Regions from separate parts of the Exiguobacterium sp. SL-10 genome, predicted to be linked through region 1. Evidence: riboswitches for the same ligand, from Rfam matches in the RefSeq annotation. Region 1 holds a riboswitch; each other region holds the start of a gene.
What was found. Region 1 has a riboswitch for S-adenosylmethionine ahead of metK (methionine adenosyltransferase). Riboswitches for the same ligand answer to the same signal wherever they lie in the genome.
Positions count from the first base shown of each region.

Region 1 (3,279 bases):
TCTGGAATCATCCAAGAAGTTGCCACTGACGTCCAAAACGTCTATGAAAAAGTCGCTGGTGAAGTTGATACCGTCAAAGAAGACGTGAACAAAGTCGTCGGAACGGCGCAAGAAGCGAAGGCCGATTTACAAGACATCGGTGAGAAAGTCGTCGAAGCGAAAGATACGGCGCTCGGTCAAGAAACCTCGTCAAATAATAGCGAATCATCAAATGACAATAAACCACGAGCATAAAAAAACGACCTTTCGCTGAGAAAGGTCGTTTCTACTGTCTTATGCGAAGCGTTTCGCGCCTTCTTCAAGCACTGCCGCTTTGTCCGTTTGCTCCCATGGGAGTTCAACGTCCGTACGACCGAAGTGGCCGTAAGCTGCTGTTTGCTTGTAGATTGGGCGACGAAGGTCGAGCATCTTGATGATGCCGGCCGGACGAAGGTCGAAGTTCTCGCGAACGAGTTCGACGAGCTCAGTCTCGCTCAATTTACCTGTGCCGAACGTGTCGACCGCAATCGATACCGGGTGGGCAACGCCGATCGCGTAAGCGAGTTGTACTTCTGCTTTATCAGCAAGTCCCGCTGCAACGAGGTTTTTGGCTACGTAACGAGCTGCATATGCCGCTGAACGGTCAACTTTGGTTGGATCTTTACCAGAGAACGCACCGCCGCCATGGCGAGCGTAACCACCGTACGTATCGACGATGATTTTACGTCCTGTAAGGCCTGCATCCCCTTGTGGTCCACCGATAACGAAGCGGCCAGTCGGGTTGATGAAGTATTTCGTGTCTGCGTCGATGAGTTCAGCCGGGATGACCGCATCGATGACGTGCTCTTTCAAATCAGCTTGGATTTGCTCGAGCGTGATGTCTTCGGCGTGTTGTGTCGAGATGACGATCGTGTCGATGCGAACCGGGTTGTTCGCTTCGTCGTATTCGACTGTTACTTGTGTCTTCCCATCAGGGCGAAGGTAAGCGAGCGTTCCGTTTTTACGAACTTCTGCCAAACGGCGCGACAATTTGTGAGCGAGTGAAATCGGGAGCGGCATGAGTTCAGGTGTCTCTTTTGTTGCGTAACCGAACATGAGACCTTGGTCACCAGCACCGATCGCATCGATTTCTTCTTCAGTCATGTGTCCTTCACGAGCTTCGAGCGCTTGGTCGACACCTTGGGCGATGTCTACTGATTGCTCGTCAATCGATGTGAGGACCGCACAAGTCTCTGCATCGAAACCATATTTCGCACGTGTGTAGCCGATCTCACGAACTGTTTCACGAACAACTTTCGGGATATCCACGTAAGTTGATGTTGTGATCTCACCCGCTACGAGCACGAGACCTGTTGTGACAGATGTCTCAGCCGCAACGCGGGCGTTTGGATCTTCAGCTAAAATTGCATCCAAAATCGCATCTGAGATTTGGTCACAAATTTTATCCGGATGTCCTTCCGTGACGGACTCCGAAGTGAAAAGTCGACGGTTCAAGTTTGCCATTTCGAAAAACCTCCTATAATAAGGGTGATGTGTGGACGGTACTCGTTCCCCTTACGCGTTGCTTTGGGACGGTAATGAAAAAAACCTTTCGCCATGTTCAATGGGAAAGGTTGAATCGTTCTTCCTTACCCTCTTATCGTTCGAAGCTTGCGCTTCGCTTCAGGATAGCACCTTTTCCGAATAACAATGACAAATCGGACGGTTGCTGGGCTTCGTAGGGCCTTGTTCCCTCCACCGCTCAGAATAAGAGTATCCGTTACGAAGACCATCATATAAATGACACCCCGTTCTGTCAAGCGTATCGACCGAATTCGTCAAACTTTTCATGTACGTCCATTAGTTATGTTTGTGAAATATCAAACATTTTTTTGACGGTTTTTGTTTTTGTACTATGACCTGGTACAGAATATGTTAGAATGACAATGTAAGAAAGCGCTTACTTTAAGGGGTAAAAAATGCTTGTTTTTGATTAGTATGTCACATATAATAAAAAACGTCATACTAATTAAACGCGGAAGTATGCGGATTTCATCCACATCTATTTAGGGGAAAGGTGGGATTCAGGATGGCGACAACGCTCCTGAAAATCGAAGAATTAATTAAAGGTGCCGACATGAAGCGGAACTTAACGGTTCCAGAACTGGTGGAAGAAGCCATTCGCAACGGGGAAGGCGTACTGACGAAAGACGGGGCTTTATCGGTCAGTACAGGTAAATTCACAGGACGGTCACCGAAAGACAAATTCGTCGTGCAAGATGAAGTCAGCAATCATTTAGTGGACTGGGGTCCGGTCAACCAACCGATCGCGGAAGAGAAGTTCACCGCACTACTCGATAAAGTGCTCACACATCTCGAGACGAAAGAAAAACTTTATTATCTCGAGGCGTCTGCCGGGGCAGACGAGCATTACACGCTTCCGGTCCGGGCCATCACGGAATACGCATGGCACAACTTGTTCGCGAAACAATTGTTCTTGCGCGAATGGCCGACACAAGGTGCCTTCGAGCCGTTCACGGTCATCTATGCACCGAGCTATAAGGCCGACCCGGTCGTCGACGGGACGAACTCAGAAACGTTCATTCTCGTCTCATTCGCCAAGCGGACCATTCTGATCGGGGGAACAGAATACGGCGGCGAAATTAAGAAGTCGATTTTCTCGGTCATGAACTTCCTGTTACCAGAGCAGCATGTCTTATCGATGCACTGCTCGGCGAACGTATCGGACGCCGGTGAGACGGCTCTCTTCTTCGGACTATCTGGTACCGGAAAGACGACGTTATCGGCCGATACAGAGCGACATTTGATCGGCGACGACGAACACGGCTGGTCTCCAGACGGCGTCTTCAATATCGAAGGCGGTTGCTACGCGAAGACAATCAACTTGTCGCGTGAGAACGAGCCACAAATCTATGATGCCATCCGATTCGGCTCGTTGATTGAGAACGTCGTTTTAGACGAGTCTCGCGCGCCGGACTACAAGAACATCTCGCTCACCGAAAACACACGGGCCGCCTATCCGATTCAATTCATCGATAATGCGATGCTTCCTTCACGGGCCGGGCATCCGAACACGATCGTCTTCTTGACGGCTGACGCATACGGGGTGTTGCCTCCAATCAGCAAATTGACGAAGGAGCAGGCGATGTATCACTTCTTATCGGGTTATACATCGAAGCTCGCCGGTACGGAGCGCGGTGTCACTGAACCACAAGCGACGTTCTCGACATGCTTCGGTTCACCGTTCTTGCCACTCGCGCCGGAACGATATGCCGATATGCTCGGTACGTTGATCGAGAA
Region 1 is NZ_SJUP01000009.1:43,006-46,284, reverse strand. Features, by position in the region: gene EVJ33_RS10900 (hypothetical protein) at 1-234, shown strand, start outside; gene metK (methionine adenosyltransferase) at 274-1,482, opposite strand; SAM riboswitch class I at 1,613-1,732, opposite strand; gene pckA (phosphoenolpyruvate carboxykinase (ATP)) at 2,048-3,279, shown strand, end outside.

Region 2 (3,279 bases), on a different contig from region 1:
GGGACGTGTCACTTGTTGCTCGAACGCAAAGGCGATTCGGATCAAGTCACGTTCGGCATAACTCGTCCCCGTGAACGACAAGCCGAACGGAGCCCCGCTCGCTTTCAATCGAAACGGGATCGTGATGGTCGGATGCCCGGCTTTTGCAGCCATGTCATAGTTCAAATCGTGAGGCAAGACGAGTCCGTGCAACTGCTGCTCATTCAATAGGCGGTCGAGTCCGTCCGTTTTGGCGTCACGTACGTCATCGAGCCGGCGCGTCAAATAAGCCGGCTCGATGAGACGTCCCGACAGTTGTTCCGCTTTCTCGAACGTCTTTTGTCCATGCGGGATCGTCTCAGGATGCTTGTTGTTCCAGTCAATCAAATCAGACAACGTCTCGTATAGGAGCGTCGTCGTGGCGAGGTACGCCTCGATTCCGAGTTTGAACTCGTGGTACAGAATATCGCCTTGGTCGAGCGTGTCATGGGCGGGCAGTTCGACTTCGACCAGTTCAATGCCGCTCTGCTTCAACAGCTCGACCGCCTCACCGTATAAGGATTGCTCTTCTTCCGATAAGTCTGCTTTGACAATCCCGACACGCATCCCGACCGCTTGGCGCACGTCGAGGCACGTCCGATACGGCGGGCCGGCCGGGAGGTTTAGTGTCGACGGGTCCGATGGGTCTTCCCCGACCATCGCTTCAAGTGCACGTACCGCGTCTTCGAGAGTGCGTGCCATCGGTCCCGCCGTGTCTTGCGACCGCGAGATCGGGATGATTCCACTCCGGCTGATGAGGCCGACGGTCGGTTTGATGCCGACGATACCGTTGTGCACGCTCGGATGGATGATCGAGCCGCTCGTCTCGCTACCGACGGCGAGCAGTGTCAAGTTCGCTGCGACCGCTGACGCCGAACCTGAACTCGACCCTCCGACATTGAGCTTGTCACCATACGGATTGAGCGTCTGGCCACCAACCCCGCTCCACCCGTTCGGCATGCCTTCTGTCAAAAAGTTGGCCCATTCGGACAAGTTTGCTTTTCCGAGGATGATGGCCCCGTTGTCACGAAGGAGACGGACGAGGTGCGCGTCCTTTCCAGCGAAGTGATTTTCGAGCGCCACGGCCCCGGCCGTCGTCTTCATGAGTCCGGCTGTTTCGATATTGTCTTTAATCAAGACAGGAATGCCGAGTAGCGGCAAGCGTAGCCCGCGACGATACGCCCTGTCAGCCGACTCGGCCTCGAACAAGGCGTCCGGGTTCACTTGGATGACCGCCTTCAGTTTGTCGTTCAACTGGGCAATCCTTGTCAAATAGAAAGCAGTCACGTCACGGGCTGTGAACGTCCCTTCTTTATAGCCGTGATGGGCTGATTCGATATCAAGTTCCATAAAATCGTATGTGTCAGTCATGATGATTCCTCCTTTGGTCAATGGATGATATTCTCTAAAGACGTCCCGATTCCTGTTTTTCATCGCCAATGAATGTATAAGTTGATACACTGAAAGAAAAAGGAGGTAACCATGACCCGTTCTTATATGCTCGTCTTACTCGCCGTCTTCGCCTTGTTCTTTTTACAACTGTACGCCCGGGAAGAGGCTTATTCGACGCCCGCCTCGATCGTACTCGTCATCCTGATTCTCGGTGCCACCTTGTTCCAACTTCGACGCAAGCCAAACCGTTGACGCCGCTTCAAATCTGATGGTATGATGCTGTCACGAACTACATATCGATATCTTGAGTGAACGAGAGACCTGGCTCTATGACTTCACAGCAACCTGCTTCGGCAAGGTGCTACTACCAGCAAGGCGTTTGCCTTGGCCGATATGACGAAGCGCTCATGTCGATGACATGGGCGCTTTTTTTTGGAAATTGATTGAGGGGGATGTAAAAATGGAAAAAGCAACATTCGCAGGCGGTTGTTTTTGGTGCATGGTGACGCCGTTCGAGGAACAACCTGGTATCGAATCGATCGTATCAGGCTATACGGGTGGTCACGTCGACGACCCGACGTATGAACAAGTGAAGACGGGGACGACCGGTCATTATGAGGTCGTCGAGATCACGTTCGACCCGACGCTGTTCGCATACGAGCGCCTGCTCGAACTATATTGGATTCAGACCGACCCGACCGATGACGGCGGCCAGTTCCAAGACCGTGGCAGCCAGTATGCGCCAGCCATCTTCTATCATACGGAAGAACAACGCGTGAAAGCAGAACAGAGTCGCGACGCGCTCGCGGCGAGTGGACGTTTCAAACAGCCGATCGTCACGAAAATCTTACCGGCCGACACGTTTTATCCGGCCGAGGAATACCATCAAGACTTCCATAAGAAGAATCCGAAACATTATAAGGAAGATCGGGCTATTTCAGGACGCGATGAATTTATTGATGTGGCGTGGGCGGAAAAGGTTTAACTCATATAATTTAAAATGAAAAGATGCGGCCATCTTGATTTGGTCGCGTCTTTTCATTTATTCCAGCATTAACAATAGATGATTCTTAGCTCTCTTATAAGCCTTTAGTATACTAATTTACTTCCAGTTCTCTAACGCCCAACCTTCTGTGATTCGCTTGACTAATAGCGGATAACTCCAAGTATCCCAGGGAGATAATTGGATTTGTTCTTCTGTTAACTCATAGACTTCATGGTTATACCAAGTGGAATAATCTACGATATGCCACCCCACAAGATTCCCCTCGTTATCTGTTATCTCTGTTCTAAATTTATGAGGGATTTTAAAATCCTGAGGTATGTCATAGTTCGAAATGGCTTCAATGATCTTGTGTCTTATAGCCGGTTTGAGTGGGCAATGCAATAGATACGCTTCTTTCTCCGCGACTATTTCTTTAAGGTTTTTTGGAGTTTTTTCATATACCCCTGGCAATATTCTAACTAACTCGCCTATCGTTTTATCTTCGTGAACGTATTGAAGATAAGCCTCTCCGTTAGGTGTGTTAATCTTAAACACATCGCCGATTTGTATTCTTGCCATCTTGATCACGTCCTATTCTTAAATGAATTCACTTTTATGATTCATAGTATGTTTATTCCAACTTTATTCCCCCCTTACTTCTCACTTTTCCAATCATTATATATAAAAGGCCGTAGTCCGGTTCGACTAAAAAAGAACCAAGTCGCATCAAGCGACCTGGTCCATCTTTAACGAATTCATTCAGCTCTTCGCAATCCCGAGCATAAACCCGGCTACGACGATGAGCCCGATACCCATGAAGACGAGCACCCGTTCTTTCGTCGTCTTTTCTTCTTTCAACAGATAGATTCCGCCGAGCGTCGCCA
Region 2 is NZ_SJUP01000003.1:169,114-172,392, forward strand. Features, by position in the region: gene EVJ33_RS05485 (amidase family protein) at 1-1,389, opposite strand, end outside; gene EVJ33_RS15510 (hypothetical protein) at 1,501-1,662, shown strand; SAM riboswitch class I at 1,707-1,807, shown strand; gene msrA (peptide-methionine (S)-S-oxide reductase MsrA) at 1,871-2,395, shown strand; gene EVJ33_RS05495 (hypothetical protein) at 2,513-2,974, opposite strand; gene EVJ33_RS05500 (GRP family sugar transporter) at 3,155-3,279, opposite strand, start outside.
Region 2: linked by a shared signal. The riboswitch ahead of msrA (peptide-methionine (S)-S-oxide reductase MsrA) and the one ahead of metK (methionine adenosyltransferase) in region 1 are both predicted to bind S-adenosylmethionine.

Region 3 (3,279 bases), on a different contig from region 1:
CGGCGACGCCGGCGAGCCCGATGGCACGACGAATGAGCTCGCAACCGGCGTAGCCGATCGTGTCGCTGAAGATCGTCCGCAACAACTCGTCGACAAAACCAATCGTGTTGAATGGCTCGACGGCGCGCTCAAAGTTGGCCCGGAACGTCTTCTCAAACGTCTCCCACACCGTCAAGACGTCCGTGAAACGCTCGAAGCGCTTAAGTGGGTCATGGAATGTCGATAGCGTCAAATGAGCGACGATTTGCCCGATATCGAAACCGAACGGTCCGTAAAACGCGAACTCCGGATCGATAATCTTCGTCTCTTGTTGGGTCGCAAAGATGCTACCCGTATGTAAGTCTCCATGCAGGAGTGCCTCATGTTTTGTGACAAAGCCGACTTTCAGTTTCGTCACCTCGACTTTGAGCGCCTGGTCTTCCCAAAGTCGCTCGACGTCGTCTCGTAGTGCCGCTTCGATATTATTCGACTCCGCGTCTTTGAACGGATCGGTGAAGATGAGTTTCTCGGTGATGTCACACAGTTCCGGGTTATAATAGTCACGTTCAATCCGCTTCTTCGCGATCGGTCCGGCCGCGTAATCCGACGTCGCGAACAGCGTCTCGCCTAAAAATTCACCAACATGGCGGGCCAGTTCAGGATACGTTTTCCCTTCCAAATAGCCTGTCCGAACGATATCAAAATCTGACAGATCCTCTAAAATCGTGTAGGCGAGCGTGCGGTCACTACCAAGCACGATTGGCACGAAACGAGGGACGACGTTGGCGAATTCGCGCAACGCCAACTGCTCAATCCACGCCCGTTCAAGTGTGAGCGGCCAACTTTCACCGACGACTTTCGCATACGGGAGCGCCTGTTTGACGACGAGACTCGTTTCGCCTTGTCGGATGCGGAACACGAGGTTCAAATTGCCGTCCCCGATCTCTTCGCAATGCGTGATGCCTCCGTCTTCGATTAACCCCAACGTTTTCACATGCTCGACGACGGTCTGTTCTGTAAATGGTTGATATGACATGATGTTTTCCCCTTCCTGTACGTTGCCCACAAAAAAAGCCCCTTTCTCCGCGAGAAAGAGGCACAGCCAAATTGGTTGTTCCTCTCATCTGTCAGACATTCGTCTGGTGGATGTAGCACCGTGCCTAGTGGTCGGTTGCTGCGGCGTCATCGGGCCAATTCCCTCTGCCAACTCGCGATAAGAGTGGTTTATTCGATTCGGTGAACTTATGTGATGAATATTACGGACTCGACGTCACGATTGTCAACGTCATTTTCCCGACAAAACTCCGTCTTTTTTTGTGCATATATGGAAACAACTTCCCAAAATATTTTTTTTGGAAAAAAAGGAATTGACGACATGGCGATTCTGTGCAAAAATTCAATTAAATTTCACAACTTCAAATCACATTCTTATCAAGAGCAGACGGAGGGACGAGCCCGATGATGTCGCAGCAACCGACCAGAGATGGCACGGTGCTAATTCTTGCAGCGAAAGCTGAGAGATAAGAGTTCATTTTTTATGATGACCTCTTGCCTCGGCATGGGGTCATTTTTTGTTTGCCTGGAAGGAGGAACTTTTTTGAGTATCACTGCTACATATGAAATCAAACGAACGGACGCGGTTGCGGCCGTCGCTGACAAAATCGCCCTCGAGCTGACCGTCGGCACATGGACGGAGCTGCCTCACTTAGAGCAAGAGCAGTTACAGGCGTACCGTGGTGAGGTCGTCTCGACATCTCATACAGACACAACGAGCCGCTTCACGATCCGCTATCCGTTACATAATGTCAGCCCTGACTTCTCATCCATCTTGACGACGACGTTCGGGAAACTGTCCCTCGACGATTCGATTCGGTTAATCGACTTGACGTTGCCCGAGACGCTCGCTCCCGATTTCAAGGGCGCTAAATTCGGTGTCGACGGGATTCGCGAGTTACTCGGTGTCCATGATCGTCCGCTCGTCATGAGCATCTTCAAAGGCGTCATCGGGCGAGATCTCGCGTTTCTCGAGCAGCAACTCCGCGTTCAATTCGCCGGTGGGATTGATATCGTCAAAGACGACGAGATTTTATACGACAACCCGCTCACCCCGTCGCTCGAACGGGCCCGGATTGGAGCGGACGTCATTCAAGCCCACTTCGAGACGACCGGGAAGCGTGTCCTCTACGCCATCACGTTGAGCGGCCCGGTGTTCGGTCTGCGTGACCAGGCGCGTCGACTCATCGAGGCGGGTGCGACAGCACTCCTGTTCAACGTCTATACGTACGGTCTCGACACATTGCGCGAACTCGCGAACGACCCAGACATCCGCGTGCCGATTTTGGCGCATCCGGCCTTTGCCGGCGCCTTGACCGGTTCAATCCGTCATTCGCTCTTGCTCGGTAAACTCCCTCGCCTCGCCGGTGCCGATTTGACGCTCTTCCCGTCTCCGTACGGCTCGCTCGCGACACCGCGTGACGAGGCGTTCGCGATTCGTGACAAGAGCGCCGAACCGCATTGGTCGAAACCGATTTTACCGGTCCCGTCAGCCGGGATTCATCCGGGACTCGTCAAAGACATCATCCGTGATTTCGGAACGAATGTCGTCATCAACGCCGGCGGTGGCATTCACGGTCACCCGGACGGTGCAGCCGCCGGGGCTCGCGCTTTCCGGCAAGCAATCGACCACGTCCTCGGTCAAACTGAGGGACAGTCGGACGAACTCGATACCGCGTTGAAGGCATGGGCACAACGATGACGGTCCATATTCTCTGCGACTTCGACGGGACGATCACAGCGGAAGACAATATCATTGCCTTAATGAAGGCGTTCGCCCCGCCCGATTGGGTCGAGTTGAAAGATGCGGTCCTTGAGCAGCGGATGTCGATTCGCTCCGGGGTCGGGCAAATGTTCGCATTGCTCCCGAGTACGGACGCCGAGACGTATCGCGACTATTTGTTGAATCGTATCACCGTGCGTCAAGGATTTCCGGACTTACTCGCACAAGTGGAAGCACACGGCTGGAAGTTTGACGTCGTCAGCGGCGGGATGGACTTTTTCGTCCATCCGATCTTAGACGGTCACGTCGACCCAGAACACATTTACTGTAACGTTGCCGACTTCTCCGCTGAGACGGTCACCGTCGCTTGGCCGCACGCTTGCGACGAGCACTGTACGAACGATTGCGGCTGCTGCAAACCGACGATTGCCCGTCGCATCGTCAATCCCGCTGACCGCTTGATCGTGATTGGTGACTCGGTGACCGACTTCGAGGTCGCGAAGCGTGCCGACTTTGTCTACGCC
Region 3 is NZ_SJUP01000005.1:56,664-59,942, forward strand. Features, by position in the region: gene mtnK (S-methyl-5-thioribose kinase) at 1-1,015, opposite strand, end outside; SAM riboswitch class I at 1,097-1,199, opposite strand; SAM riboswitch class I at 1,405-1,506, shown strand; gene EVJ33_RS07375 (2,3-diketo-5-methylthiopentyl-1-phosphate enolase) at 1,577-2,734, shown strand; gene EVJ33_RS07380 (2-hydroxy-3-keto-5-methylthiopentenyl-1-phosphate phosphatase) at 2,731-3,279, shown strand, end outside.
Region 3: linked by a shared signal. The riboswitch ahead of EVJ33_RS07375 (2,3-diketo-5-methylthiopentyl-1-phosphate enolase) and the one ahead of metK (methionine adenosyltransferase) in region 1 are both predicted to bind S-adenosylmethionine.